One region of the Hahella sp. KA22 genome, then DNA from elsewhere that is predicted to be linked to it. Evidence: predicted binding sites of a transcription regulator. Region 1 holds the regulator's gene; each other region holds the start of a gene.
The links. The regulator sigma-54, encoded in region 1, starts transcription at its own class of promoters, with help from an activator protein. The targets are predictions, from matches to a motif close to TGGCACNNNNNTTGCTNT.
Positions count from the first base shown of each region.

Region 2: a site for sigma-54 is predicted at 5,791-5,808, ahead of EUZ85_RS10775 (PA2169 family four-helix-bundle protein). Genes of this name have one in related genera too.
Region 3: a site for sigma-54 is predicted at 1,428-1,445, ahead of EUZ85_RS09670 (flagellar hook-length control protein FliK). Genes of this name have one in related genera too.
Region 4: a site for sigma-54 is predicted at 5,433-5,450, ahead of EUZ85_RS19105 (PEP-CTERM sorting domain-containing protein). Genes of this name have one in related genera too.

Region 1 is NZ_CP035490.1:2,022,620-2,029,876, forward strand. It holds gene ptsN (PTS IIA-like nitrogen regulatory protein PtsN) at 12-476, opposite strand; gene hpf (ribosome hibernation-promoting factor, HPF/YfiA family) at 483-791, opposite strand; gene EUZ85_RS09045 (RNA polymerase factor sigma-54) at 907-2,403, opposite strand; gene lptB (LPS export ABC transporter ATP-binding protein) at 2,526-3,251, opposite strand; gene lptA (lipopolysaccharide transport periplasmic protein LptA) at 3,248-3,772, opposite strand; gene lptC (LPS export ABC transporter periplasmic protein LptC) at 3,756-4,334, opposite strand; gene EUZ85_RS09065 (HAD family hydrolase) at 4,339-4,875, opposite strand; gene EUZ85_RS09070 (SIS domain-containing protein) at 4,875-5,852, opposite strand; gene EUZ85_RS09075 (ATP-binding cassette domain-containing protein) at 6,163-7,002, shown strand; gene mlaE (lipid asymmetry maintenance ABC transporter permease subunit MlaE) at 6,974-7,257, shown strand, end outside.
Region 2 is NZ_CP035490.1:2,399,526-2,406,782, forward strand. It holds gene tadA (tRNA adenosine(34) deaminase TadA) at 1-466, shown strand, start outside; gene galE (UDP-glucose 4-epimerase GalE) at 510-1,499, shown strand; gene EUZ85_RS10755 (UDP-glucose/GDP-mannose dehydrogenase family protein) at 1,525-2,874, shown strand; gene EUZ85_RS10760 (HIT domain-containing protein) at 2,897-3,322, shown strand; gene fabR (HTH-type transcriptional repressor FabR) at 3,350-3,976, opposite strand; gene EUZ85_RS10770 (HD-GYP domain-containing protein) at 4,048-5,166, opposite strand; gene EUZ85_RS10775 (PA2169 family four-helix-bundle protein) at 5,287-5,727, opposite strand; gene EUZ85_RS10780 (response regulator) at 5,970-7,257, opposite strand, start outside.
Region 3 is NZ_CP035490.1:2,146,257-2,153,513, reverse strand. It holds gene fliL (flagellar basal body-associated protein FliL) at 1-89, opposite strand, end outside; gene EUZ85_RS09670 (flagellar hook-length control protein FliK) at 192-1,223, opposite strand; gene EUZ85_RS09665 (Hpt domain-containing protein) at 1,564-1,911, opposite strand; gene EUZ85_RS09660 (SpoIIE family protein phosphatase) at 1,914-3,650, opposite strand; gene EUZ85_RS09655 (STAS domain-containing protein) at 3,717-4,022, opposite strand; gene fliJ (flagellar export protein FliJ) at 4,299-4,751, opposite strand; gene fliI (flagellar protein export ATPase FliI) at 4,783-6,147, opposite strand; gene EUZ85_RS09640 (flagellar assembly protein FliH) at 6,134-7,054, opposite strand; gene fliG (flagellar motor switch protein FliG) at 7,095-7,257, opposite strand, start outside.
Region 4 is NZ_CP035490.1:4,322,774-4,330,030, forward strand. It holds gene EUZ85_RS19090 (GyrI-like domain-containing protein) at 1-511, opposite strand, end outside; gene EUZ85_RS19095 (CAP domain-containing protein) at 771-1,325, shown strand; gene EUZ85_RS19100 (ImpA family metalloprotease) at 1,735-5,067, shown strand; gene EUZ85_RS19105 (PEP-CTERM sorting domain-containing protein) at 5,508-6,245, shown strand; gene EUZ85_RS19110 (hypothetical protein) at 6,373-6,858, opposite strand; gene EUZ85_RS19115 (copper chaperone PCu(A)C) at 7,066-7,257, shown strand, end outside.

The sequences.
Region 1 (7,257 bases):
TCGAAGCTGGATTATTTCTCCAGCACCCTCCTGAACAGGGTTTCGTCGTTGTCACAGTCGCGCAGGTGTTCGCAGAAGCGACGGTCATTGAATTTCTGGGCCAGCTGGCTCAGTAGGTCCAAGTGTTCGCTGGTGGCCTCTTGAGGCACGATCAGAACGAACAGCAGGTCCACGGGTTCGTTGTCTATGGCGTCAAAAGGGATTTTGTCCTTGAGCGTAAGCAAGGCCCCTATGATGCGGTCGCAGTTCTCCAAGCGGCAATGGGGTATCGCGATACCCTGGCCGATACCAGTGCTGCCGAGTCTTTCACGGCATATCAGGTTGGTAAAAATGGCGTTCTCGTCCAAAAACGGAAAATGTTGCGCAATCAGATTGGCGATATATTCGAGAACGCGCTTCTTACTCGAGCCCGACACCCCACAGCGTGTGAGGGCGGGCGAGATAATTGACTCAATAGTTAGTGTGGTTTGGGCCATGTTCTGTTATCTGGCGGATGCGCCGTGCATCCGATCAACGTGCTTCTCTTTGTGTTTGAGGATCTGGCGGTCTAATTTGTCCACCAGTGCGTCAATTGACGCGTACATATCTTCGTGTTCAGCATTGGCATGCAGGTCAGCGCCGCTTATGTGCATGGTTGCTTCCGCAATCTGACGCTGTTTTTGAATGGAGAGCGTAACTTGGACATTACTGATACTGTCGAAGTGTCGTTCGAGCTTGTCGAACTTGTTGTTAACGTAGTCTTTCAGTGCTTCAGTTAACTCGACTTGATGTCCGGTGATGTTCATTTGCATACTTTGCTCCTAATGCCAATATACGGTGCATTATGAATTTTGCACTTCCATGAAAAATACTAGCACATCCAATTTGTGACTATTTGATTTAAGTCTTATGCCTGCATTCCTCCTTTTAAATTAACCGCTTACGTTCATTGGAAGGCGGAATGGAAAGCGCCTCCCGGTACTTTGCGATCGTGCGACGGGCGACGTTGATGCCCTGTTCGCCAAGCAGCGCAGCAATTTTGCTGTCGCTCAATGGTTTCTTTGGTGATTCCGCCGCGACTAACTTCTTGATAATAGCTCTAATAGCGGTCGAAGAACACTCGCCACCCGTATCTGTGCTGACATGGCTGGAGAAAAAGTACTTCAGCTCAAATACGCCGCGAGGAGTGTGCATGTATTTCTGGGTGGTCACCCGGGAAATCGTTGACTCATGCATCTCCACCGCCTCCGCAATATCGTGCAGCACCAGTGGCTTCATCGCCTCTTCGCCGTACTCAAGGAATCCTTGCTGATGTTCGACGATTTGTGAGGCGACTTTCAACAGAGTTTCATTACGGCTTTGCAAGCTTTTGATAAACCAGCGGGCTTCCTGTAACTGGTCGCGCAAATAAGTGTTATCTGAGCTGTTGTCCGCCCGTCTCACCAGGCCTGCATAGCCAGGGTTGATGCGGATCTTCGGGGCGATTTCAGGGTTCAGTTCCACCAGCCAGCGGCCGTTGGCTTTTTTGACGATAACGTCAGGAACCACGTATTCGGTATTGCTTTCCTGAATGCCTTCGCCTGGCCTTGGGTTCAAGCTTTGAATCAGTTTGAGCACTTCCCGCAGATCGTCTTCTTTTAGACGGCTGCGGCGCATCAACTGGGCGTAGTCACGGTTGCCAAGCAGATTGATATAGTGGCTGACCACCAGCTTGGCCTGTCCAAGCCAGGGGGTGTCTTTAGGCAGTTGGTTCAACTGGCTCAGCAGGCAGTCCTGTAAGTTGCAGGTGGCGACTCCTGGAGGATCGAACTGCTGCACGCGTTTTAAGACGGCGCGTACTTCGTCCAGCTCAATTTCCTCTTCCCCCTCAGTTTGCAGTCCGCCATGAATTTCGTCAGGAGTGAGTGAGAGATAGCCGTCGGTATTGACTGCATCGATTATCGCAACAGCGATCATGCGGTCAATGTCGGACATGGGGGTAAGGTTCAGTTGCCAGAGAAGGTGGTCTTGCAGGGTTTCGCCTTTGCTATTGCGGGATTCGAAGTCGTACTCGTCATCTTCGCCGCCGCTGTAGCTGCTTGATCCGCTCTGGAAGACATCATCCCAGGCGGTATCGACGGGGAGGTCGTTCGGAATAGAATCGGACCAGTTGTCCTCTTCAGCGAATCCTCCTTCATCCATGCCCGACTCTTGCGTTCGCTCCTTGCTGGAGTTATTAGCGAGCATGTCGCTGATCGTATCGTTCTGAACGTGGTTGGGAGATTCGTCTTCTTCAGACACTTCCAGCATGGGGTTGGACTCAAGCGCTTGTTGAATCTCCTGCTGTAAATCCAGTGTTGAAAGCTGCAAAAGTTTTATTGCTTGTTGCAGTTGCGGGGTCATGGTCAGCTGTTGACCCAGCTTTAACTGCAATGAAGTTTTCATAACCATCTGATGCTTACCACCGATTCAGGCACAGATCTTGTGAGTTTTTCATAGTTATTAGGTGCTTTAATCCTAAGCTCTTGAGCCTTGGGGTCCATCTTGGATGGAGGCCGCCGGTTAAACTAAAGTTTGAACTGGTCACCCAGATAGACCTCTCGAACCTTTGGGTTGGCAAGGATATCACTTGGGGCGCCGCTTGCGATAATAAATCCTTCACTGACAATATAGGCGCGTTCACAAATATCCAAGGTCTCGCGCACATTATGGTCTGTAATTAAAACGCCGATGCCGCGCTTTTTGAGATGCTCGATAATCTGCTTGATATCATTGACGGAAATAGGGTCCACCCCGGCGAAAGGTTCGTCCAGTAAAACAAACTTGGGCTCCGTAGCCAGCGCGCGAGCAATTTCCACGCGTCGACGCTCGCCGCCTGAGAGGCTCATGCCCAGGCTTTTACGAATATGGGTGATGTGAAATTCCTGCAGCAGCTCCTCCATCTTAAGCTTACGCTCCTTGCGGCTGAGATCTGCTCTGGTCTCAAGAATGGCGTAGATATTGTCCTCTACTGACAGCTTTCTGAAGACCGATGCTTCCTGCGGCAGATAGCCAATGCCCTTGCGCGCTCTCCCATGCATTGGCAGGCCGGTGATTTCCGTTTCGTCAATAAATACGCTGCCTTTGTCGCTGGGGATCAGTCCTACCACCATATAGAAACAGGTGGTCTTTCCTGCGCCGTTAGGGCCGAGGAGGCCCACGATTTCGCCGCTGCGGATTTCAACGGACACATCTTTTACTACGGGCCGTTTCTTGTAGGCCTTGGCCAGGTTTCTGGCGGTGAGAGTGCTCATTGTTTATTAGATTTGGGCGGATGATAGATAATTTCAACCTGCTCGGTTTGATTGCCCGATGAGGCTCCCTTTGCCGTGACTAAACGCTTGTCTGTGAAATAAATAATTTCTTCGCCTTCCACTGAGCTATTGTCCTGAAGAATGCGCGCATGGTTACGCATAACGACTTTACTCTGGCTGCGGTCATAATCCATGCTTTCTGCGTAAGCGTGGGTTTCAGTTTGTTTTTCTTGGTCAAACTGCACTAAATGAGCGGGTTTGCCGGTCGCCTGGAAGCGGCTGATGCCATTGTCGTCGGTGTATAAAATGACTTTGTCCGCCTCAATGCTGGATTTGCCTTGGGTAATGACGACATTGCCGATATAGGTGTCGATGCCTTTTTGGCCATCTCTCTCCCAACGTCCCGCTTTGATGCGCACTGGTTCGTCACTGCCGTTAAGAAGATCCAAAGCATGGCTAAGCGGGGCGAACATAAGGCTCAATAACAGCGCCGCGGTGAATAGTTTACTTGGGTTGTGCATAAACGCCGGTTACCTGAGAAAGTAATACAATAAGCTTTTTATCAATGTCCGCCTCCATTCCGACAGCGGTTAACTGATTGATATTTGAAGTTATCTTAACGGGTTGATCGGTGCTGATAAAGCGCGACTTGTTGTTGTAGTCGAGCGCTTGCGTTTGCATGAGAATTGGCGCCCCGTCGTTGGAAGCGCCATTTACTTCCACGTCCCCACGCAGTTTCAGGGTGTCCTGCTTGATCAGCAGCTCGCCTTCCAGGGACTCCACATGCCAGCTTTTCTCCCCTTGCTGGAAGATCTCCAGATTGGGGCGCGTGAGTACGCCGGTGTCTGTATCAGGATAGTGCTTCGCCAGCTGGCTTTGCAGGCGGCTGGTGAGTGCGCCCTCTTTGTTGTAGGTGGTGTAAACCGCGTTGATGACAAATGCGTCAGGTTCGTCTTTCAGGAGCGGTTCTTCCTCGAAGAACGGGACGCTGGCTTCGTCCTGATAGGCGACCAGATAAATAACCAAAAGCGCCGCCAAAGCCGCGTAGAGCCATTTGCTGTATTGTCTGAACAGTTCTGTCATGAAGTTATAGGTAGGCTTCCAAGGAGGTGTGGAGCAGGCCTTTTGCCGCCAGAATCATATCGCATACCTCTCTGACCGCGCCTTTGCCGCCCTGGGTTGCGGTGCAGTAAGTGGCGTGCTGACGGACAAACCAGTGACCGTTCGGCACGGTAACGCCAAATCCGCAGCTGCGAATGGCCGCCAGATCGGGCAGGTCGTCGCCGACATAGGCGCATTCATCCAACTCTAAACCAAGCTTGCTACGAATCTCATTGAGCCCGACAAGCTTGTCTTCGCGGCCTTGCAGTAACTCTAAAATGCCCAGGTCGCCAGCTCTTTTGGCGACCATGGCTGACTTACGACCAGTAATAATGGCGACGGTTACTCCCGCTTTTTGCAATTGCTTGACGCCAAGACCGTCGAGTATGGAGAAGGGTTTGAATTGCTCTCCAGATTCGCCGAAGTAAAGAGTCCCGTCTGTCAGAACGCCGTCTACGTCCAGCGCTAAGAGCTTAATCGGTTGCAAAGCTCGCATTTGTTGTTCGGTCAAAGTTGGCGACATTAAATGACTCCTGCGCGTAGCATGTCCTGGGTATTGAAAGCGCCAATGACTTTTCTGTCAGCATCGACGACAGGCAGCGCGTTGATCTTTTTCTCCTGCATCAACCCTAGAGCTTCAGCGGCGAGCATGTCTTTGGTGACAGTCTTGCAGTTTGCCGTCATAACCGTATCAATGGCGCAGCTCCGAATGTCAATGTTTTTATCTAGAGTGCGGCGTAAATCGCCGTCAGTAAACACGCCGAGAAGCTTGTCGTCTGCGTCGACGATACAAGTCATGCCCAGGCCTTTCTGCGACATTTGCAGGAGCGACTCACTCAAAGATGCTCCACTTTTTACTACCGGGACTGCATCGCCAGAATGCATGATGTCGGAAATTTTCAGCAATAGCCTGCGGCCCAGAGCTCCCCCAGGGTGAGAGAATGCAAAGTCCTCTGCTGTAAAACCACGCGCCTCCAGCAGCGCAATCGCCAAAGCGTCTCCTAACACCAGGCAAACCGTGGTGCTGGAGGTGGGGGCGAGTCCCAGAGGGCAGGCCTCTGTGGCAACGCTGGCGTCAATGTTAGCTTCTGCAATCTGAGAAAGAGTAGAGTCCGGCTTGCCGGTCATGCTGATCAATGGGACTCCCATTCTTTTCAAAAGGGGGAGTATGGTGACAATTTCCGCCGTGTTGCCTGAGTTGGATATCGCCAATACAAGGTCGTCGGGGGTGACCATGCCGAGGTCGCCGTGGCTGGCTTCACCGGGGTGAAGAAAAAACGACGGCGTACCCGTGGACGCAAGGGTGGCGGCAATTTTATTGCCTATGTGACCTGACTTGCCCATCCCGGTAACCACCACGCGCCCTTTGCAGTTCAGCATCAGGTCGCAGGCCTTAACAAACGCATCGTCAATCCGGCTGCTGAGCGCCTGAACCGCCTGAATCTCCATTTCTATGGTGCGTCTTGCGGCCTTTATGTATTCGTGGTCGTGATGGCTCATTAATCTGGCGTTCCTAATGGCGTTGGCAGTGGCGGATATTGCGTCGCGGTAATGCTTCTGCGCCGCCTTGTTTAAACAGTCTTGCGAAAAAGTGGCGTTCGGCGAGGCCTGCGTATTATACGACGCTCGGGGACTGCTGCAACTTGCCGGGAAAGATGTGGGCAGTTAAAACATCTTCTGATATATTCCGCAGCTGTTTAGGCTATTTTTGGCAGAAACGCTAAAGCCGCCGTAAGGTTATGTTTTTAGGATACTTAATGCTTCCAGGAAGGGAGCGTTTACGCGGGCTGGGCGATTAAGGTGATTTTAGATGACGCAAAACCCCTCCAATTACGTGGAAGTCAGGGGGCTTACCTTCGCCAGAGGCGACAGGCTTATCTACGATAACGTAGACATCGATATACCCAAAGGCAAGGTCACCACCATCATGGGGCCCAGCGGTACGGGTAAGACCACTCTACTTAAACTGATCGGCGGCCAATTGAAGCCCGACAAAGGCGACATCTGGGTGAACGGCTTTAATGTGCCGAAGTTGAAGCGCAAAGAGTTATATGAATTGCGCGAGAGCATGGGGATGTTGTTTCAATCTGGCGCGCTCTTTTCGGATATCAATGTCTTTGAGAACGTCGCATTTCCCTTGCGGATTCACACTCAGCTACCGGAGGCAATGATTCGTGATTTGGTGTTGATGAAGCTGCATGCAGTGGGGCTGCGCGGCGCGCGTGAATTGATGCCAAGCGAATTGTCTGGCGGTATGGCTCGTCGCGTGGCTTTGGCGCGGGCTATCTCTATGGACCCGGAAATGGTTATGTATGATGAGCCTTTTACCGGCCAGGACCCTATTGCTATGGGGGTTATTGTCCAGCTGATTCGCTTGCTCAATGATGCGTTGGGGCTGACCAGTGTGGTCGTGTCTCATGATATTCAGGAGTCATTGAGTATTACTGACCACCTTTGCATTGTCGCCGACGGTAAGGTGATGGGGCAGGGTAGTCCACAAGAATTGCGTTCCAGCGGGAATGCTTTCGTCAAGCAGTTTCTCAATGGTTTGCCGGATGGACCCGTGCCTTTCCATTTTCCCGCGACAGACTATGCGGAGGATTTGTTACGAGGAGACCAGGATGCTGGATTTTCTGCAAAGGCTTGGTAGAAACGGCCTGCTTTCGCTCGGCTCCTTAGGTCGGGCGGGAATATTCTTGGTGGGGTCGCTAATGGGCGCTCCACGTATGAAAGGTTTGCCGCTATTACTCAAGCAGCTTTACTCCGTAGGCGTCCTCTCGCTGGTGATTATTGTCGTTAGTGGGCTGTTCATCGGCATGGTGCTTGGCCTGCAGGGCTACAATATTTTGGTGGACTATGGTTCAGAGCAGGCCATTGGCCAGATGATCGCTCTGACGCTGGTGCG
Region 2 (7,257 bases), 380 kb from region 1:
GCGGGCGCTTGGCCTGGCTGCGCAAGCGCTGGCTTATGATGAGGTGCCGGTGGGCGCTATTCTGGTGCGGGACGGTCAGGTGCTGGGGGAAGGGTGGAATCAGCCTATCCGCAGTCACGACCCCACCGCGCACGCGGAAATCAGTGCGATTCGTAAAGCCTCCGCGGTAGCGGGGAATTACCGGTTGCCGGGCTCCACGTTGTATGTGACGCTGGAGCCTTGCGTCATGTGTCTTGGCGCGCTGGTGCATGCGCGCGTGTCCAGACTGGTGTTCGGCGCCTATGAACCCAAAGCTGGCGCTGTATGCAGTAGCAGCCGCCTGCTTGATGAACATAACTTTAATTGGAAACTGGAATGGACCGGCGGCGTGCTGGAACAACCTTGTTCGCAACTTCTCAGCGGTTTTTTTCAGCGTCGGCGTTCCGAAGCCAAAGACGAGCGACGGAAGCAACAGCCATCATCTTAAGAATTCAGCTAACCTCAATGAAAATATTTAAGGATACGGATTAATGAAAGTATTAGTTACAGGCGGCGCCGGCTATATCGGCAGTCACGTAGTGCGTCAATTGGGCGAAGCCGGGCATGACATCGTAGTGTATGACAACCTGTCCACCGGCCACCCCTGGGCGGTCACTTACGGTGAACTGGTGCGGGCGGACCTGGCGGACACGGAAGCACTGGACGCCGTGTTTGAGAAAGGTCAGTTTGAGGCGGTGCTGCACTTCGCCGCCAACATTGTGGTGCCTGAGTCGGTAGAGAATCCGCTTAAATACTACAGCAACAATACCCGTAATACGCTCAATCTGTTGGGCGCTATCCAGAAGCACAAGGTTCCCTACATGGTATTCTCCTCCACGGCGGCGGTTTATGGCATGCCGGAGAACACGATGATCACTGAAGAAACGCCTTTAATGCCAATTAATCCATACGGCGCTTCCAAGATGATGAGTGAACGCATGATTCAGGATCTGGCGTTCGCGACGGATCTCCATTACACCATTTTGCGCTACTTCAATGTGGCGGGCGCTGATCTGGAGAGCCGCATCGGCCAGGCGACGCCGGAAGCGACGCACTTGATCAAAGTGGCCTGTGAGTGCGTGCAGGGCGTGCGCGCAGGTATGAAAGTGTTCGGCACTGACTATGATACCCGCGACGGCACCTGTATCCGCGATTACATCCACGTTGATGACTTGGCCAAAGCCCACGTTATGGCGCTGGATCATATGAAGGCGGGCGGCGGCTCCAATATTTTCAACTGCGGCTACGGACGCGGCTTCACCGTGAAAGAAGTGATCGATGTCGTGAAGGCGGAGTCCGGCAAAGACTTCCCTGTTGAGGAAGTTGACCGTCGCGCTGGCGACCCTGACGCGCTGGTGGCGATGAACGATAAAATCAAATCTGTCCTGGGCTGGAAGCCCGATCATGATGATCTTAATGTCATCGTTAAGTCCGCTTTGAATTGGGAAGCGGTCTGGCAAAACAAACAGAAAGAGATCTGAGATTAAGCAATAGGAACGTGCACTCATGAAAATAGCCATCTTCGGCACCGGATACGTAGGTTTGGTGACGGGCGCCTGTCTGGCGGACGTCGGGCATCAAGTGCTCTGCGTCGACGTGGACGAAAAGAAAATCCAGAACCTGAAAAACGGTTTGATTCCAATCTATGAGCCAGGGCTTGAGCCCATTGTGAAGCTGAATGTGGAGGCGGGCCGCCTGTCATTCACGACCAATGCTGAAGAAGCCGTGGCGTTTGGCGACCTGCAGTTTATCGCTGTGGGTACGCCGCCGGACGAAGATGGTTCTGCGGATCTGCAATATGTTTTGACCGTGGCGCGTACAATCGGGCGTCACATGCAGGACTATAAAGTGGTCGTGGATAAATCAACGGTGCCGGTTGGTACTGGCGATAAGGTTGGCGCGGTTATCGGCGACGAGCTGGCGAGACGAGGCGTTGCGCTGGAGTTTGACGTCGTCTCCAACCCTGAGTTTTTGAAGGAAGGCGATGCGGTGGGCGACTTTATGAAGCCGGACCGCATTGTCGTGGGTGCGCAAAGTGAGCGCGCCGTCAGTCTGATGCGAGAGGCTTACGAGCCGTTCAACCGTAATCACGACCGTATGGTGGTGATGGATGTGCGTTCGGCGGAGCTGACCAAGTACGCCGCCAACGCCATGTTGGCCACCAAGATCAGCTTTATGAATGAAATCGCCAACCTGGCGGAACTGCTCGGCGCGGATATTGAACAGGTGCGTAAAGGCATTGGCTCTGATCCTCGTATCGGGTATCACTTCATTTATCCTGGTTGCGGTTATGGCGGCTCTTGCTTCCCGAAAGACGTCAAGGCGCTTGTACGCACGGCTAAAGATGTGGCTTACGATGCGAAGTTGCTGTCTTCGGTGGAGTCTGTGAACGACTCCCAGAAGCACGTGCTGTTCCGTAAACTCAGTGAACATTTCAATGGCAAGCTGGCGGGGCGCACTTTTGCGCTGTGGGGACTGGCGTTCAAGCCGAATACGGATGACATGCGGGAAGCGTCAAGTCGTGTTCTGATGGAGTCGTTGTGGGCCGCCGGCGCCAAGGTGCAGGCGTTTGACCCGAAAGCGATGGAGGAAACCCAGCGCATATACGCCGACAAAGACGAATTGATGTTGTGCGGCACCAAAGAGCAGGCGCTGAAAGGCGCGGACGCGCTGATTATCTGTACAGAGTGGAAGGAGTTCCGTTCCCCGGACTTCGGCTATATCGTCAGCGCTCTGAAAGAGCCGGTGATTTTCGACGGCCGCAACCTGTATGACCCTGATCGCGTGCAGCGTAAAGGCGTACAGTATTACGGCATTGGTCGTGGGCTAAGTATCGGCAAGGGTGCGGAAGCCTGAGTGCAGATAAAGGAGAAACGCTGTGAGTTTTGAGCTGCATGCGCAGTTGGCGAAAGACACGATAGTGATCGGCGATTTGCCTCTGTGCCGCCTGTTGCTGATGAATGACGCCCAGTACCCCTGGTGCATTCTGGTTCCAAGGGTGGAAGGCGCTCGCGAAGCTTATGAGCTGGACCCCGAGGCCCAGGGGCAGTTGATGCGCGAGTCGGCGATAGTCGGCAAGACGCTGATGACGCTGTTTGATGGACATAAGTTGAATGTGGCGGCTCTGGGCAACATGGTGCCGCAGCTGCATCTTCATCATATCGTTCGCTTTCCTACGGACGCAGCCTGGCCGAAGCCGGTTTGGGGCGTGAGTCCGGCGCAGCCCTATTCAGAGCAGGATGCGCAGGCGCTCAAACAGAAGATTCACGCGGCGCTTAGTCCGCTGATCGCTATCACTGGTTGAGCCGCTGATATCACTCGCCTGGGCCGCTTATCTCGGCGGCGCAGGCTTCTTTTCTTGCACAAGTCCGCCTCTCAACACCATGCGTAGCTGAGTGGACAATTTTAGTTTCAGTTGTTTTCTTTCCGCCGCGTCGGCGTCCAGGCCCTCTGAGCCGCAGTTAAATACCAGCACCACCAGCGCATCGGCGACCGCTTTGGGGTCCCGTAATGGCGCGCCGCCATTTTCTCCGAATCGACCCAGGTCCGCCGTCAGCTCAGTAATGAAATGGTCAGTTTCCGCTTTGATGGCTGTGCGAAAGCGCAATGAGACGCCGCTTTTCTCCCTTAGCAGTAAGCGAAACAGGTTGGCGTTGGAGTTCAGATACTCGAAAAAAGTATCGATGGAGGTTTCAACCAGTCCCCCTTTCTTGGCGACTCTTTTACGCGCCTGCCGCATTAGTCGGCGCAAGGTGATGCCCGCTTCGTCCACGAGAGCCAGGCCGAGCTCTTCCAGGTCATTGAAATGGCGATAAAAAGAGGTGGGGGCGATGCCGGCTTCCCGCGCGACTTCTCTCAGGCTGAGGCTGGCGAAGTTGCGGTCTGGACCGAGTTGTTGCAGGGCGGCGTTCATTAGCGCCTGACGGGTGCGCTCTTTCTGTTGGGCTCTCGTGGTCAATAGCGAAATCCTGATTGGGCGATCGAGGTGCGCCGCACTCTCCGGTAGGAGTGCGGCTTGTTCAAGGCGGGCTAGTATAACTCGTATTTCAATGGTCGGATGACGGCGTTGAACACATCGACCCACTTTTGTGAGAACTGGCTGCCAGAGCGGCTGTTGATTTCCAGCACAGCCCTGATAAAGGGACGTTTATAGCGGCTGGAGTAGATGCGTGGGTGAGAAATCGCTTCAAACGCGTCCGCAATGGCGATGATCTTGGCTCCTTCGCAAATCTCGCGATCCCGCAGCCCAATAGGGTAGCCCTTGCCGCTGACATGCTCATGGTGCTGATCAATAATGCGACGGGATTCCTGCCACTCCGGCATATTGATCAGCAAGGCGCTGCCTACGCTGGTGTGCTTGTGAATGCTGTGATCTTCTGACTTGGAAAGACTGCTGCTCTTATGCAGGATATCGAGGGGAAGAAAGGACATGCCGATATCATGCACCAGCGCGGCGGCGCTAAGCTGGGCTGGATCGACCGGCTCGCGCGCGTGCCGATTCATCGCCAGGGCAAGTAAGAGCACACGCCGGTTTTTACCCAGCCAAAAACGTGACCGTGCTTCAGCCGGCGTCGCGAGGCTGAGAAAAAACAGCAGGTCGGCGTTGGTATGGACATCGTACTTGCGCCATAGCGCCAGCAGCTCGGAATAAACGTCATTCGCGTTGCGTCCCGCCGTTTGCGCGCTGACCTCCGGGGCGAGCAGCGCCAAAAGCTCCTGCATGGCCTCGTTGCGGCCGTTCGCGACTGTCTTGGGAAGCTGGCAGAGCAGGTCGCTGATCCTGGCGTTCTCCACCATTTGAATATTTTCGAAGCTGCCGTTATCGATGGCGACGGCGCAAACCTGAATGCGCTCCATTGCCAGTAGCAGCAAATCACTGATTTCCGGACGGAAGTTCAATTGCTTGTCAGCAATTCCGGCCATGATGGTGTAAATGCCCTGCATCAATGACCCCAGTTCGATCTCCGCGAACTTTATTTCCTGTGCGATGGCTTCATAGTTTGCACAGAGACGGGCGATCAGTGTGGCGTCGTTGGGCGCGGCTTCCAGCTCTACCAGATTTTTTTCGAAACTTTCACGCAAGTCCGACAGTATGTCTGGCCTGAGAGTGGTTGCATGGAAATAGGGGAGAGGGGATGGTTGGGCCATATCTTATTACCAGCATGGATACAGTCATACTTTGAAGTATAGCCAGAAAAATAGTTATTGCCCGACTTCGCCGCTCGGGCGCCTTAGGCCTCCCGGCGGCGTGTAGGGGGGGGCGAGTGCTTACGCAGTCGCGCGCTGCAGGCGGCTCATCTCGTCGTGACAGCGCTTCAAAGTGGGATAGATATCCTGCAGAGTGGCTTGAACGCCGGGGGCCTTCACTTCCTCGATGGCGTCGCGGACTTTTTCCAGAGTCTTGTCTTCGACTTCCTCCAGCTGCTCGATATACACATGCTCTGAATTATCCTTGATGGCGGCCAGGATTTTGGCGTAGTGCTCACGCAGAATGCCGCCGAGAGTGTGTCCGGTCTCTTTTTCGCCTTTTTCGAAGACAATATAGGGCTGCAGCCGGCCTACTGCGCCTTCGCGAATGGCTGACATGCGTTCGAACACCAAACGCACTGCATTGCTCTTCACCTTGTCTTTGGCTTCGGTATAGAAGTCGATGCCATCGTTAAGCACCTTTACCAGATCTCTCAAGCTGTTTGTTTCTGAATTAGTCATCATTGATCTCCTCAGTATTCCTTGGATCTACTTCTTGCGGGTTGTCCGCGGTTCACTAGTAGTAGAGCAACAGCTGTGCCAGATATGGGTTTATTTGTAATGCTTTGAAATGGCTGGTTTTTTTATGGTGTCTAGCGTTTTGAGGATAATAACGGGAAGTGAGTCGTGTAAATAAGAAAAAAGGAGGGCCGCTTTGTTGTGGCTTTTACAAGTCGGCCTGGGAGTAGAGAGCGCAATAGGCGTCAGAGTGAGCTTTTGGCGGGGAGCACGGCTGTCAGCTCGCCCAGAGAAACCGGCTTCATTAAGTGGTGCTGAAACCCTGCCTCTGAAGAGCGACGTTTATCCTCTGCATAACCGCTTAATGCAATGAGGCGGGCGTCTGCAAGGCCTTGGTCGCGAATTTTTCGAGCCAGACTGTAGCCGTCAGTATCGGGAAGATTCAAATCCAGTACGACCGCAGAAGGCCTTATTCTCTCCGCCATTTCCAGCGCTTCGGCGCCGTTTGCGGCGCAGTGTACGCGCCAGCCCAGGTGCTCCAGCAGGGCCGCGGTGGCGGCGCTCGCGTCCGCATTATCTTCCACCAGCAATAAGGAGGGCGACCTGGTTTGTGTGCTCGGTAGATGGCGCTCAATCAATGTGAATAGCTGATTGACGTTGACCGGCTTGCTCAAATGATCGGTACAGCCGCTGGCCAGACAGCGTTCCCGTTCACCGCGCATGGTGGCGGCGGTTAGCGCCAGGACAGGCGTTTCGTGGCCGCGGCGACGCAGTTCGCGGGTGGCGGAGTGTCCATCCAGCACCGGCATATGCATGTCCATGATCACCAGGTCGATAGGGTTATCCGATTGCGCAGCCTCAGATACAATACGAACCGCCTCCGCGCCATTTTGCGCGTAACTGACTTGCGCCCCGGCGCTTTCCACCAGATGGCCGATCAGGCGACGGATGTCCGGCAAGTCATCGGCGACCAGCAGGTGACCCTGCACTTGATGGGTCCGCGTGGCATGGGGCTCCATCGCATCACCTGCTTCCAGGTCAGGTTGAATACGTTTAACGCCTTCCAGCGGGCCGGGTTTGACGATAGCGGTGAAATCACTGCCTTCTCCAGGTCTGCTGCTCAAGCGGATGTCGCCGCCCAGTCGGTGCGCCAGCTGACGGCTGATGGCCAGTCCCAGTCCCGCGCCTTCGCCACGACGCATGCTGTTGGCGTAAACCTGGGTGAACGGCTGAAAGAGGCGCTTTTGGTCCGGAAGGCTGATGCCGGGGCCGGTATCCAGCACTTTGAACTGGACTTTCTCCTGCTCCTCTTCCTTGACCATCTGTACGCGTACGGTGACTTCCCCTTGTTCGGTGAACTTGATGGCGTTGCCGATCAGGTTCAGCAATATCTGTCGCAGACGAATAGGGTCAGTTTCAATATTTTCCGGCAGTGGCGAGTCGGCGATAAAGCTCAGTTGCAGGTTTTTATCCTGTGCGGACACCGCCATGAGAGAGTAAAGGTCGGCCAGAAATGCCTGCAGGTTGACGCGC
Region 3 (7,257 bases), 120 kb from region 1:
ATCAGTACGATAATAATGAGCAGCTTCTTGCTCATGCCGCCTGATTTGCCGGTCTCCTCGCCGCCTTCTCCACTATTGTCTTTCGCCATAACTTAGTTTCCACCATCGACAGATAAACAGGTCACTGGGGAAGCCGCCGCCTCCTTGTCGATAAGTGTAGTTCATTCCTTTGATTTTTCAGTGAAAAACCATCAGACGTAATAATCCACCATGCGATCCGTGGCCAGCGCCTGTTCGATTCCCGCCACGCTTGCGCCGTCTTCGTCACCCTCGCCGGCAAACAGTCCGCCATCGGCGCCGCCGGATTCCTGACCACCACTGGCGCCCCCCTGTTGCTGCTGACTGGAGACGTCAAACTGAGATAACTGCAGGCCTTGCTCCGCCAGCAATTCTCGGAGCCGGTGCGCCGCGCCTTCCGCCATGTCGCGGACGATGGCGTGAGGGCTTTGAATCTGCACATGAGCCTGATCTTTCTGCACATGAATTTTCATTTCGATGGGACCCAGCTCCGGCGGATTCAAGTGTACGCTGGCGGATTGAATCTTCTGCCCCACGAACCAGACCACTTTCTGCGCCATGCCCTCGCCCCAGTCATCTCCCTGCACCGGTTGCTGCAGTGTGGTGACATAGGGCGGCGCTGCCGCATCGACTTTAAATTCCGCTCGTATGTTGGCGGCGACTCCATGCAAGGCGTTAGGCTTGGCCGCGCTCTGTGACTCCGCCAGCTTCAGCAGCGCGGCGTCCAGCGTCTCGCCATCGGCGCCAGCTTCCTGTTCGCCGCCATTGCCGTTTGCGGCAAGCGCCTGAGTCAGTTTGATCAGTTCGCCGCCCTTTTTCTCGCCCACCTTCTCTTCATCGCCCTCAACGGCGTCATGCACCGCCCGCGCCAGAGGCGTCAGCGCATTTTGTCCGGTAGGGTCCGCCCCTTCCTCTTTATCCCCCGTCAATTCAGCCAGGGCCATCGCCTTGATGGACTCTTCATCGCCTTCCACTGAGGTTTGTTCTCCTGACGGCAATTTCACTCCGCTCTGCGGCGCAGTCTGATCTATATCCGTCAGCGCTGCTTGGGCGACAGCCACTGCATCCTCCGATGTCTTATCGTCATCAGGCGCTTTTTTCTCATCGCCTTTTGCCGCTTTGACGTCTTTCTTATCCACTTTGTCCGTCTTGTCCGCGACTTCCCGGTCCAACACCTCAGAGAAGCGATCTTCCTTATCATTCATAGCGTTAGCCTCATCCCTCTGATTGCCTGACGGCCTCGGAGTCGATTTCGGCGCGACTTTGGGTATATCAATAAATGCCACTGAGCTGTCCATTTACTGTCCTCAAATCCAAGTTACAACTTACCTGCGGATGCAACGGGTCTCACCAACGCCAACGCGGCAATCGCTGTCGCGAAAGCGGCAAAACCATTGTTTTGAGGGATAAATGCACAGATCAGGCCAAGTTACGCCCGAGCGGAATCAAAGCTTTATAGAGAAGACAGAGAGGAGGAAAAATATAGGCGGGAGTTTTTACGACGACAACCGATCCACACCGCCGACGGGGACGATGCAGCGCCTGCTACACCTGTTCCCGTAACAAGGACTGCACGACTTCAAATTCCTGCTCAATGGAGTCAAACACTTCCCGCGCTTTCTCCATTTGCTTGAACTTGCCGATCAACTCTCCTTGCCGGCACAGTTCGGACAACGCCGGCAAGCCCAGATTGGTGGCGCTGCCTTTGATACTGTGACAGCCGCGGCTGAATGCGTCCGGGTCATTGCCGTCCAGCGTCGCGCGAATGGCGCGCATACGTTCGACCGTATCACCGATAAAGGTCTCCACCAATATCTGAAAGTCGTCTTCCATTACTTCCCGCAGTTCCGCCAGGGCGCCCATATCAAGGTGAGACAGATCGTTCGAACTCATATTCAAGCTTGCCACTCATAATCCACTTCAACGATGTTGCCCTGACCGAAGTACTCCACGCGGCTGCACATGGAGAGCAGCAGGGCCGTGCCACGACCACTATAACAGGTCGGACCCGGTAATTTACCGTCGAGTTTCTGATAATCAAAGCCTTTTCCACTGTCTTCCACTCGAATCGTCAATACGCCTCCGGCGACCGCGCCTTTATGACGAACGTCCACCTTCACGAAATGACCATCCAGCTGGCGAATACGCTCCTCGCGCAGGCGATAGTATTCCGCAAATCCGTCCGGGCTGGCCTTGAGCTTGGAATGCAGGCCCAGCACGCCATGCTCCAGAGCATTGGTGTAGAGTTCGCTGAGAATGGTGAACATCTCGCCGTTGCGCGTGCGCAGTCCGGGCACTTCCATGACGATCTGCAACAGCAGCGGCACCGGGTCGAACACCGCCAGGGAGTCGCTACACAGCTCGTACGCCATACGCCAGTGCTGCGGACCTTTGAGGCCGGTATTGGTGAGATAGTTGTTCTCTATCCCCAGCTCCTTCTCCGGCATCATGGTCAGCTCCACCAGCGTCAGATCGTCGCTGGGACCACCCTCCCCCATGAAATCAACCACGGAGCGGCGGATTTTTTCAAACAGGTTCGGCTCCTGCAGATTATCCTCAAAAACCTGCTGCAGACGTTTTTCGCCAAACATCTCCCCCTTCGCATTGGTTGCTTCGACAATGCCGTCCGACCACAAATACACCCGATCGCCATGTTTCATTTCAAAGCGATAGGTGCGCGCGTCGAAGGCCTCGCCTTTGAGGATGCCAAGGGGCAATCGGTTGGAGGCGACCTTGAGCAACTGATCGCCCTGCACCAGATAACAATCCGGCAAACCGCCGATCCAGATCTCGATTTCTTCCTGCTCGAAGTTCAGCTCCGCCATACAGGCGCAGCAGAAAAAGCCCACAGGCAGGATTTTACGCAGCTTCTGATTCACTTCCCGGAGGATATCTCCCAGCGCATAACCTTTGCTGGTCATGCCATAGAAAATCTCCGCCAACGGCATGGCGCCGATCGCTGCAGGCAAGCCATGGCCAGTGAAATCTCCCAACAGCACATGCATGCCGCCGGACGGTTTCTGACAGGCTAACAACACGTCGCCGTTAAAAACCGCCAGAGGCGAAAGCAAATGCTTGATGTTGTTGGCGCCGAGGCAGCCCACATGGGCCACGTTGTCGAACACGGTTTTGGCGACCTGCTGCTCACGCACCATATGGTCGTTGTGTTCCGCGATCTGGTCCCGTTGCCGCAACAGGGTTTTATGCATGATCCGCATGCGGTTGAACGCGTTGATCTTGGCTTGCAGGATAATGCGGTTATAGGGTTTTGACAGAAAGTCGTCGCCGCCCGCCTCAAGGCATTTGGCGAGCGATTCCGCGTCGCTGAGTGAGGTGAGAAAAATAATGGGAATCAAGTCTTCGCCGGCCAGCAACTTGATCTTCCGCGCCGCCTCAAAGCCGTCCATGCGGGGCATCAAGGCGTCCAGCAGGACGATGTCCGGCCGGAACTCGGAGAATTTCTCGATGGCGTCGACGCCATCCACCGCCGTCGCCGTATCATGTCCCTGCTTTTTGACGATATTCTGCAGGATCATGCGATCCGACTGATTGTCGTCGGCGATGAGAATTTTTAGCGTTTTCTGGGACCCAAGAACGGACGAGGCCATTTCTGAGTCCAGGGATTGTTTCATAGCAATACCCGATAGGCGCATAAATGGCGGAAAGTCCGTTTCAGGCGCCCGAAAACTGCGGGCGCTTTATTGAATAACAAACAGTTGTTCAAAATTGGAAATCGTCAATATCTTCCTGACATCATTGTTGCAGTTCGTGATGCAGATTTTAGCGTTGTCGCCGCCTGCATAGTCCCGCAATAACAACAGCATCCCCAAGGCGGAGCTATCCAGATACGTCGTCTCCGTCATATCGATCTTGTACTGCTCGAACGGTCCCTCAGGGTTTTCGTACGCATCCCTGAATTCCTGGTGGGAACTGAAATCAAATCGCCCTTTAATGCGAATAGTCAGTTCGGCATTATCGTCAGAGCGGCTTGTCGTTATAGACATATTGCCTCCTTCTGTTGGCGCTCCCCTAATCAAACCATCAGGATCGGTTAGATCCATTCTGTGTTCTTTTTATTTGAAATTCAGGATATTACGAATAGTACGCAGTGAATTTCAATACTCATATTCTTACTAATTCATCAATAGCTGATTTTTACTAAATTTCCAGTTTTCATTCACTTGGCCGCTATTTATCCGCAGCCAAAAACTGACTTTCAGGCACATTTTCCGCCTGTTTCAGCTAACTCGCTAAAACCAAAAAACTTTTTCTACTGTATCTTAATGTCTGTTGTGATAGGCGCGTCGACCGACAGCATCGTCCAGGTTGCGCTGTTGCTTCTTGTCCTCGTAATAGGCTTCCTCTTTTTTGCAACGATCAATAAAGTCCTGCATGTTATTTTTTTTCTGATACGCCGCCCGCCACACTTCCGTTTGTTGCGACAACTGCTGTTTCAACAGCAATAACTGCTGTTGCTGCTGCTCGATGGCCGAGCCCAGCCTGCTGATGAAGACATGATAGGTTTGGATATGACGCACTGAACGTACGCCGTTTTGAGTACCCCTTAATTCATCCTGATAATCACGCTGATAGGCGACCAGTTGCTCCAGCTTGCCTTCCGCCTGCTCCACTCTGCGTCGAATCTCGCCCATTTTCTTGCGCTCGTTTTCCTCGTCCCGCTCCGCCAGATCAAGCACCAACGACAACCTTTGCGACTTCTTTTTCTCCGCCACGTTAAAGCACCTGAACTAAAGTGGAGTAACCCTATGGTTTCGCCGGGGCTCTGGGCGCAGCGCCTTGCGCCGGAGCCGGGGTGAACAATTGATTCAACCCTTGTGCGCTATCATTCAGCGTAGCGCGTTCCCGCAGACTTTGCTGTAAAAATTTGCGCATGTGGGGAAATCTTTCAATTGCGTAATCGGTTTCTTTATCGGAGCCGGGAACGTATGCGCCGACGCTGATCAGGTCACGCGTCTGCTGGTAGCGGGCGTATAACTGCTTGAAGCGCTGCGCCCTTTGCAAGTAGTCCGGCGTCGTCACCTGAGGCATGACCCGGCTGATGGAGGCCTCGATATCAATGGCGGGATAATGCCCCTCCTCCGCAAGACGTCGGTTCAGTACGATATGGCCGTCCAGAATCGCTCGCGCGGCGTCGGCGATAGGGTCCTGCTGGTCGTCCCCTTCCGTCAGCACCGTGTAAAAGGCCGTAATGGAGCCGCCGCCGGGCTTGCCGTTGCCCGCCCGCTCCACCAGTTGCGGCAGTTTGGCGAACACTGAAGGGGGATAACCTTTGGTGGCGGGCGGCTCGCCCACCGCCAGGGCGATTTCCCGTTGCGCCTGTGCATAGCGCGTCAGGCTATCCATCAGCAACAGCACGTTCTTGCCCAAGTCGCGAAAATACTCGGCGATGCGTGTCGTCAGGACCGCCGCACGCAAACGCATCAACGGCGAATCGTCAGCGGGAGACGCCACGACCACCGCGCGACGCAAGCCTTCTTCGCCAAGAATATCTTCAATGAATTCTTTCACCTCGCGGCCACGCTCTCCCACCAGACCCACCACAATGATGTCCGCCGTCGTGAAGCGGGTCATCATGCCGAGCAGCATACTCTTGCCCACGCCACTGCCTGCGAACAGTCCCAGGCGCTGACCAATGCCTACCGTTAACAGCGAGTTGATAGCGCGAATGCCGACGTCGAGTTTTTCCCGGATAGGCGCGCGGTGCAAAGGATTGATCGGCGCGCCGAACAGTTCAACATGATGCTCCGCCTGCAAAGGGCCGCGGCCATCCAAGGGCTCGCCGGCGCCGTCCAGCACACGCCCCAACAGACAAGCGCCCACGCCAATACGCCCTACTCCAGACATCGGCTTCACTTTGGCGCCGGGTTGCAGGCCTTCCACCGCCGCCAGCGGCATCAGGTAGACTCGTTCATCAGAAAAACCGACTACTTCCGCCTCGACCATGCGACCGCCGCGCACTTCGATCAGACAGCGCTCTCCCAGAGTCATCGGACAGCCGACCGCCTCCAGCGTGAGCCCCACCACGCGGGTCAGGCGACCATTCAGCTCAGGACGCGCCTGAGCCGGTACGAAGCGCTCGTAGTTGCGTAGACGCTCAACCAGACTCATCGTCGCCCTCCGGCGTTTCCTGGGTCTCTGACGACGCCTGCTTCAACTTGTCGGCCTCTCCCTCTTCGGCCTTGGACGGTTCAGTGGCCGCTTCAGGGGCTGGCTGCGACGCTTCCGCGTTTTTCTCCAGCAAATCCCGATGCAGATCGCTCATTTCGCCCATCTGATCGGTGAAATCTTTGGTTTCCTGCATGGAGACGCCATCGCTATGACGGGACAGCATTTGCTGCACCGTGGTCTGGAAACGTTTTTCAACGGTGAAGTCCAGCAACGTGTGACGAGTCTCCACGCGACACCCGCCTTCCATCAGAGCGGCATCCGCCTGATAACGGGTTCCTCTTTCCGGCGGTAAGTGTTCTTTGGCGAACGCCAGGTCCTGCGGATGCAGATAGATCGTGACCAGCTCTTCTGTGTTAGGCAGCGCCGCCAGGGCCTCCTGCAACACGCGCAAAATTTGCGAGCGGTCCACTTTCAATTCACGGAACACTACCGCCCGGGAGATCGCCAGCACCAGATTGAGCAATGCTTCCTCTACTTCGTCCTGGTGTTTGCGGATCGGCGTTTCCAGTTCCGCCGCCAGCTCTTCGAAGTGGCTCAAAGCCTTGTCGATGGCGGCGCTCTTGGACTTCACCGCCTCGCTTTCGCCAGTCTTGCGCCCCTGCTCCAGTCCTTGTTGCTCGCCTTTGCGTTTACCTTCGGCATGGCCTTGTTCAAAGCCTTTCTGAAAGCCTTCTTCTTTGCCTTGTTCAAACCCTTCCTGATAAGCGCTCTGACGAATGTTTTCCAATTCCGCCGCCGTCGGCGGTTTGATCTTGGGAGTTTCCTGCTGCTCCCCCATAACCGGCAATTCCCAACGCTCGTAGGCCGTCAGTTTTTCCTTGGGGATGGTTTCGGGTTGGTCTTTCATCGGCTGGCTCTGTTAGTGTGGCTTAGCACAGGCGGCGTGCTTACAGCATTTCTTCGCCGCCGCCGCCCAGCATGATTTCGCCGGCTTCGGCCATGCGCCGCGCGATAGTGAGAATTTCTTTCTGCGCCGCTTCCACTTCGCTGATGCGAACGGGACCGCGCGCCTCCAGATCGTCGCGCAGCAGCTCCGCCGCCCGCTTCGAC
Region 4 (7,257 bases), 2.3 Mb from region 1:
CCCGGCCGCGGATTTCATCCTCTCTGGGTAGATAACGTCCCCACAGCATGGGTATAGAGTCCCTGACGTCGCTGCTGCGATACTCCATTCCGATAAGAGTGAATGCGGGAAGCTCTTTGACTTGCGGTTTTACTGCAGCGCCTTGTGTCGAATTCATACTATTGTTCTCCATAATGGGTTGCTTCAGGTATATCAGCAATTCATTGAGAAGCTTGCGTTTATCTTCGATTTCCCGCTCCAGCCCGGTGGCGTGCACGCACAGCTTGTTGCGTAATACATGTTCATCGCTCAACGCCCCCTGCTCCTTGAGACTGCGAATGCTTTCCAACGGCACGCCCATGTCGCGCAGCCATAAAATGCGTTGCAGCTCGTCGATTTGCGATGGCGCATAATAGCGATATCCATTTTCACGACCGTATACCGCTGGATGAAACACCCCAGCGCTCTCATAATGGCGTAATGTTTTGGTGGATACATCGAATAGACGGGCCATCTGCCCAATCGTCAGCATGTTATTTCTCAACTCCGTCAATGAATGCTCACCCCCAGCTTGAAGCTTTCCCCAAGGGTAAGGTCAAGCGTGGCCCAACAAGAACAAATCCATCATCAACTTTTATATACCAAACGGAACTCATCCCAAAGCACTAATAAAACACCCTATTTGGCTTAATGATAGCTTTAAGTAGATGTTTTATTTTATTGATTCATAGAGCAAGGACCGCCGTATCTCCGTCCGTCAAAGCAAAGATGATTTATTGGGGGAATTCCAAATGCATTTAAACAACATCACTCGCATTCTGTTGCTGACCGGAGCCGTATCTCTGGTTGGTTGCGGCGGCTCTGGCGGGAGCGGCGGAGATAACGTCGCTGACGACGGCGGAACCACTACCCCTTCCGATTGCCAGATGACGGACTTGGACAAGCAATTGCTCAAGGCGCACAACGAGGCCCGCGCGCAAGCGCGTTCCTGCGGCGATGAAAATTACGGCAAAGCTCCCCCGCTGACCTGGAACTGCAAACTCGCCGCCGCCGCCAGCGCTCACAGCAAAGATATGGCGGACAATAACTTCTTCAGCCACACCGGCTCCAACGGCCTCAGCGTAGGCGCGCGCGTAAAATCACAAGGGTACTTCTATCAACGCGTTGGAGAAAACATCGCCGCCGGATACGGTTCCGTCTCGCAGGTCATGAAAGGCTGGCTGGACAGTCCAGGTCACTGCGCCAATATCATGAGCAAAGGTTATACAGAAATGGGGGCCGCCAAAGTCGACGCATCCGACGCAGACTACCCTTCTTATTGGACGGCGGTTTTCGGACAGAGATAACATTCATCACGCCAACGTCGTCACAGTAAATTCATAACGAAACAGTTTTTCGGCGAAACATATTAATAATTAGGCCAAAAGCACTAAATTAATTTAATGTTTTTGGCTTAATGATCCCCCAATAGATATGTTTTATCCTCATCAACTCTCTATTTATATCTCTCTAATTACCTGTTTTTAAATACGATATCTCTAATATCGTCTCAACATCATTCGTTTACGATTAGTTTGTTGAGTTTAGTTTAAAAGAAGTAATTCAATAACACATAAATACACAAATAATTACATATAAATTGGCGCGCCTTCACATTTTATAATTGTTGTCACGCCGCTTATAGCACGCGTTTCTACGACAACGTAATATTGCGTGCTTTTTGATCAACGCCAATGTAGAAAACGAGGAAATAAGATGTTGCGGTTTCATCCTTTAGCCGGATCGATACTCCTGGCAAGCGCCATCGCTTTGACCGGCTGTGGGTCAGACGACGACGCCAAGATCGGCGGTAATAACAGCGGCGGCGACAACGGATCAGCAGTTGACGGCGGAACAACCTCCGGCGGAAGCGATACCGGAAACGGCGACACTAATAGCGATGACTCCAATGGTAGCGGCGACGCCAACGACGGCGAGTCTGATGGAGACAGCGCGACAGATGGCGACTCCACTGGCGGAGACTCTGTTGATGGCGCAGGCGGCGATGACGACGACGCCAGCAGCGACAGCGACGATACCAGTGATGGAGATGACGCCTCTGACGATAGTTCCAGTGGGGACGATACAGGCAGTGATGACGACACAGGTAGCGACGACTCTGACGACGATAGCTCAGGCAGCGACGCCAACCAGCCCCCCACTATTTCCGGGACGCCCAGCCCATTAGCCAAAGAAGGCGACCCCTTCAGCTTCACCCCCACTGTTAACGATATAGACGGCGACACCCTTACATTTCAGCTAGTGAACGGCCCATCCTGGATGAGCATCAACGCTAACACCGGCAAAGTTACGGGATCTCCCAGCGCAGATGACCTGGGCATGGCGAAAGGCATTGTCATTCGCGTATCTGACGGGGAAAAAAGCGCCGATTTGAAGTTTGATCTGGAAATCGCCTTCAATCCCGTGGAACAGGCCATTCGTACAGGCGACGCACTGGTCGTCGAAAACAGCCGCGATCTCGCATCCGCCGCGTTGCGCACGATTGAAGCCAACCGCACCCGCTACAATCAAGCCCGCATTGATCTGTTCCAGCTGAATACCGATGGAACCGCCAAAGGCGATAGCCTCACCGCCATTGATTGGGACCCTACTCACGACGCCGCGCAGATAAGCGCCATGTTTGGCGAAAACGAAGCCATTCTGATATCCAATGCGGCCAATGAAGGCAAAACGGTTTATAACCGCGGCTTTGGCGTTATCGGCGAAGATGATGCGCGCTATATGGTCCTTGGCGGTAACCCCATGCGCGAACGCGGCAGCGCCAATGAGCAAATGCACCAATTTATGCAAAACGCGATCGTCTGGCTGACTGGTAGAAATAATTTCGACGCACAACCGCTTAAGCTGGTCATGGCGCAAATGGATGAAAGCTACTGGTTTCATGACGCCACCGGCGTGCGCAAGTGGCTGGACCAGCGCTATGGCGAAAACGTCAGCTACAACGCGCAGGGAGATTGCGATGGTTCCAAACTGGCGGACTGCCTCAATACAAATCCGGACTTGCTGATCATTTCCCAAAAAAGCGATGAAGCGGATGTTGACGCCATCACTGCGACGGTAGCCGCCGCCATGGCGAAAGGGACGCCAGTGCTGTATCTGCACTGGGACGGCAATTTGACCAGCTTGGGAGGCAAACTTTTCACGCTGTTTAACGTGTCCTACCAGGAAGACAACTACTGGAAAAGGCTCTATCTAAGCGGTTATGACTCCATCGACGACATGGGCAAGATCCCGGAGAGCGTCACACACGTTAAAACCATGCTGACTCACTTTGAAAACGAGGATTACGCTTTCGACTGGTCCGCCTGTGATGGCGAGAACTGCTCCGCCGTCAGCGGCCTGAATGCCGGTTTCTTCGAAGGCGCAGACGAAGTGCGCAGCATCATGTCCAACCTGGACAAGAGTAAGATGGATATCTTCGCCAACGAAGGTAAGCGCTATCAAAAGTTGCTCGCGTTATTGGGCGACCACTACCGCGCCAGCGCCACCTATCCTATGGACAAGATTACGACGGAAGATAATGCGTTCCTGAAATCGCTGTACGCGGACTACTCGGTCTACAACTACCGCGCGCTGAATCCCGCACAAAAGGATATGGGCAATTTCAGCCGCAGCAACTTCGATCATGTCTCAACCGTCACCAAGACCATAGACATGGAAAGCAAACGCTATTTCCGCGCCGCCGGCGTTTACGCTTTGCCTGGACACACGGTCAAGGTGACTCGCCTGGACAGCGCCGACGTGGCCACCTCTATCTTTGTCAACACACAGCGTTCCGGGGCCACCCATCAGTTTGAGAAGAACGGCTATACCCGTCCGAAATTCCTGCAGACGCCGAAGTTCAGTATAAAATCCGGCGAGAGCATTACCTTCACCTCCGCTTACGGAGGCCCGGTGCAGATTGAGTTTGGCGGCAACGGCAAGAACGTTTCTTTCCGATTCGAGAATGTGGGCGAACATCCCTTCTGGAACGGCGAAGAAGACAACGCCAGCTTTGAACAGGCCTTGGCTCAGGGCGACTACGATTGGGCGGAACTCGTCACGCCAGGCTTCGAAGTCCACTCCAAGCTGGATAAAATGCGTAAGTCCATGCAGGACGAAAACTGGAAAACCGGCGCGGCTCTGGCGGCGGGAACCATGCGCTACATCCATAACTTCCCGCACATCCTGGCTGGCTTCAAAGGACCCGGCATTGACGTAGTGGCGGAAATACATGACTTCGCGGCGGCGCACAGCCTGGAAATCGAGCATATCGATATCGTTAAGCACATGAACGCGGATCAGGCCACCTGTGGTTATGGCTGCTCAGGCAACCCATATGACGCCTATTGGGAATTCAGTCCGATTGGACACGGCGACATTCACGAATTAGGGCATGGCCTGGAGCGCGGCCGTTTCCGCTTTAACGGCTGGGATGGACATGCAAGCACTAACCCTTACTCCTACTACTCGAAGTCGCATTACTACATTGATACCGGCAAAAATCCGGACTGCCAGTCTTTGCCTTTCGAAAGTATGTTCAATGTGCTGCGCGACTCCGTCAGTGAATCCAACCCACAGGCCTACGTGCAAAGCAAAAAATTAACCGGCTGGTCCAACGGCGCTGGAATCACGGTGCAAATGATGATGACCGCTCAGGGCGAAGGCAAATTGAATGACGGCTGGAATTTGCTGCCCAGACTGCACATTCTCGATCGCAACTTCAATTCGGCGTTAGCCAGCGAGGAAGCCTGGTCAGCGGCGAAAGCTAATCTTGGCTTCTCTCAATACAGTCTGGATGAAGCAAAAAGCATCAACAGCAATGACTGGATGACGGTGGCGGTCTCCTACGCTACAGGCCTGGATTTCCGTGATTACCTGTCCATGTGGGCGTTGCCGTTTAGCGCCAAGGCCTCAGCCCAGGTTGCCTCCTTCAGTCTGCCTGTGGCCCCGCGTAAGTACTATGCGTCTGGCGGCGACAAGTTCTGCTATGGCCTGGATAAACCAAGCATTCTCGTAGACGGCGTGCAAACCTGGCCAAGCCTGTAAAACTTTACTCGTCTTCCTCAGCGAAGATCAGGTAATCAATAAAGCGGCGCTATGCGCCGCTTTTCATTTCAGATGCGCCTACGCAAGTGTCCGATAAAGCACACAACCGTCAGAAAATTTACAAGGTTAAGTTTAAGAAACTGGCTTTTTCTGTCAGGTTACACTGACATGTAAAAGCGCCAACGCTCTCTGCGTGTAACTTTTTAATCCTTTATTTTCAATAATATAAAAAGACTTCGTTAAGTAATTTCATATGTCTGCTTTCCCAGACTCCTCCCTTCGTATGTCAGTAAATTTTACGGATTAGGCAATACGGACTACTTAATGACAGGCTGTCACATTGAAAAATAAGGTTAATTGGGTTTTGGCACAACCAATGCGTGAGAAAGCGGTGATGTACCCAGACCTACTTACCCCAATTAGAAAAAAAGGAGTTGGTTATGACCTCAAGAATAAAGCACGCCCTTACAGCGCTGTCTTTGAGCGTAGCCGCAGTCAGCGCACATGCCGTTACTATCAACGACGGATATAACGGGGCCGGCCTCTCATACAACGCCGACGTTTTTGGCGATCCCAATGTCTACCAAGTCGACCGTATGGAAGTTACCTACGACAGCGACAACCTCTATGTATCCGTATTCACAAACTTTTTCGAAGGCGCGGACTCATACGGGCACAAGTATGGGGATCTCTTTATAAGCGTCGATGGCTGGAGTCCTTTCGGTAACGCAGCAGATCGCTACAAAGACGATGACATCACCAACGGTGAAAAGTGGGAATTCGCTCTGGACACCTCCACTGGCGATCTTTACAGCCTGTCCATGGTTGATTACATGGATCAACTAGTCAGCTCCGGTACCAGCAGCAGCGTTCGAAAAAACCAGGAAGTCGCAGTTAACACCAGCAAAGCCACTTTAGTGGCGGGTGAGACTTCAAGTGCAGATTTAAGCGGCGTCAGCACAACAGTTGGAACCATGGGCGTATTGTCATTCACGTTAACGCTGGCTGACCTCGGCATCACAGACCTGAGTTCTTCCACAGCACTAGGTCTACGTTGGGCCGCCACTTGCGCTAATGATGTTATTGAAGGCGGATTGAGCGTTCCAGAACCAGGCACACTGGCGATGCTGGGATTGGGGCTTGTTAGCTTAAGCCTTTCCCGCCGTAAAAAAGCCTGATTTCTGCAGATTAATACAATAAGTCGATAAGAACAGGGTGACAGGTGTAAGGCGCAGCGGAGAGTGTAGAGTTTTTTTACACTCTTGTTACACCCCTCCCGACTACAACCGAACAGGGACGTTTTACTTACTCCGTGACAAACTCCGACACCAGCGCCAGCGTGTCGTTCTCTCTACCGATGAAAATCGTCGCTTTCCACAGCATACGTCCGGTAATACACACGGGCAGGTATCCCTCCCCTTGAAATGATCCGTCCGCCATCCGCGTTAGTTTGGTCTGATTAAGCCCCATGTACATATCGGCGCCCTCAAAGTCGACTCGGACCCGCTCCGCCTCTATGCCTTGTAATTGAAGGTGAATAGGAAATGCCCGCGCGGGATGAATCGGCTCATCGCCAAATGAAAAGCGCACATTGCCTACATCGACTGGAAGGCTGCACTGACCTTGCTCAGTCGCGCATTCAGTGACTTGTATAAAACGGATATTCTTGAATTGGTCGATATCGAGAGCGCCGGAACTGGGAAGCCATTGCCGCACCAGACCTAACGACGCCAGAAGCAACACCAGGGCGAGCAATGCTGCGCCCCTCACCCAATAACGCTTGAACTGCAACGTCAAAACCTCATTCGCGCTGATGATGGGAAGGATATGGCCGCGCAGTGTGCCTTTCGGATCAGAAATTGTCCAGCGACAATTTGACGCATAACTCCGCGTTAACGCTACATTTTCTCAGTGTGCGCACTGTGTTAGGCTTGGACTCCGATTGAGTCTCCTGATTGATAGCCGCCTGAACCCCGTAACCGCACCTGAAATCTCTCAATGATGATGAAAAAAAGCCTGATCCAAGCCCTTCTCGCCACCACCCTGATGTCCTCGCCAATGCTTGTCTCTGCGCAGAATGAAAGCGCGCAGACGGTTGAAGCCAACAACGCCTGGATTCGTTTTACACCGGGAACCATTCCCATGGCGGGCTATTTCACGCTCAACAATCCATCCGACCAGACGGTCACT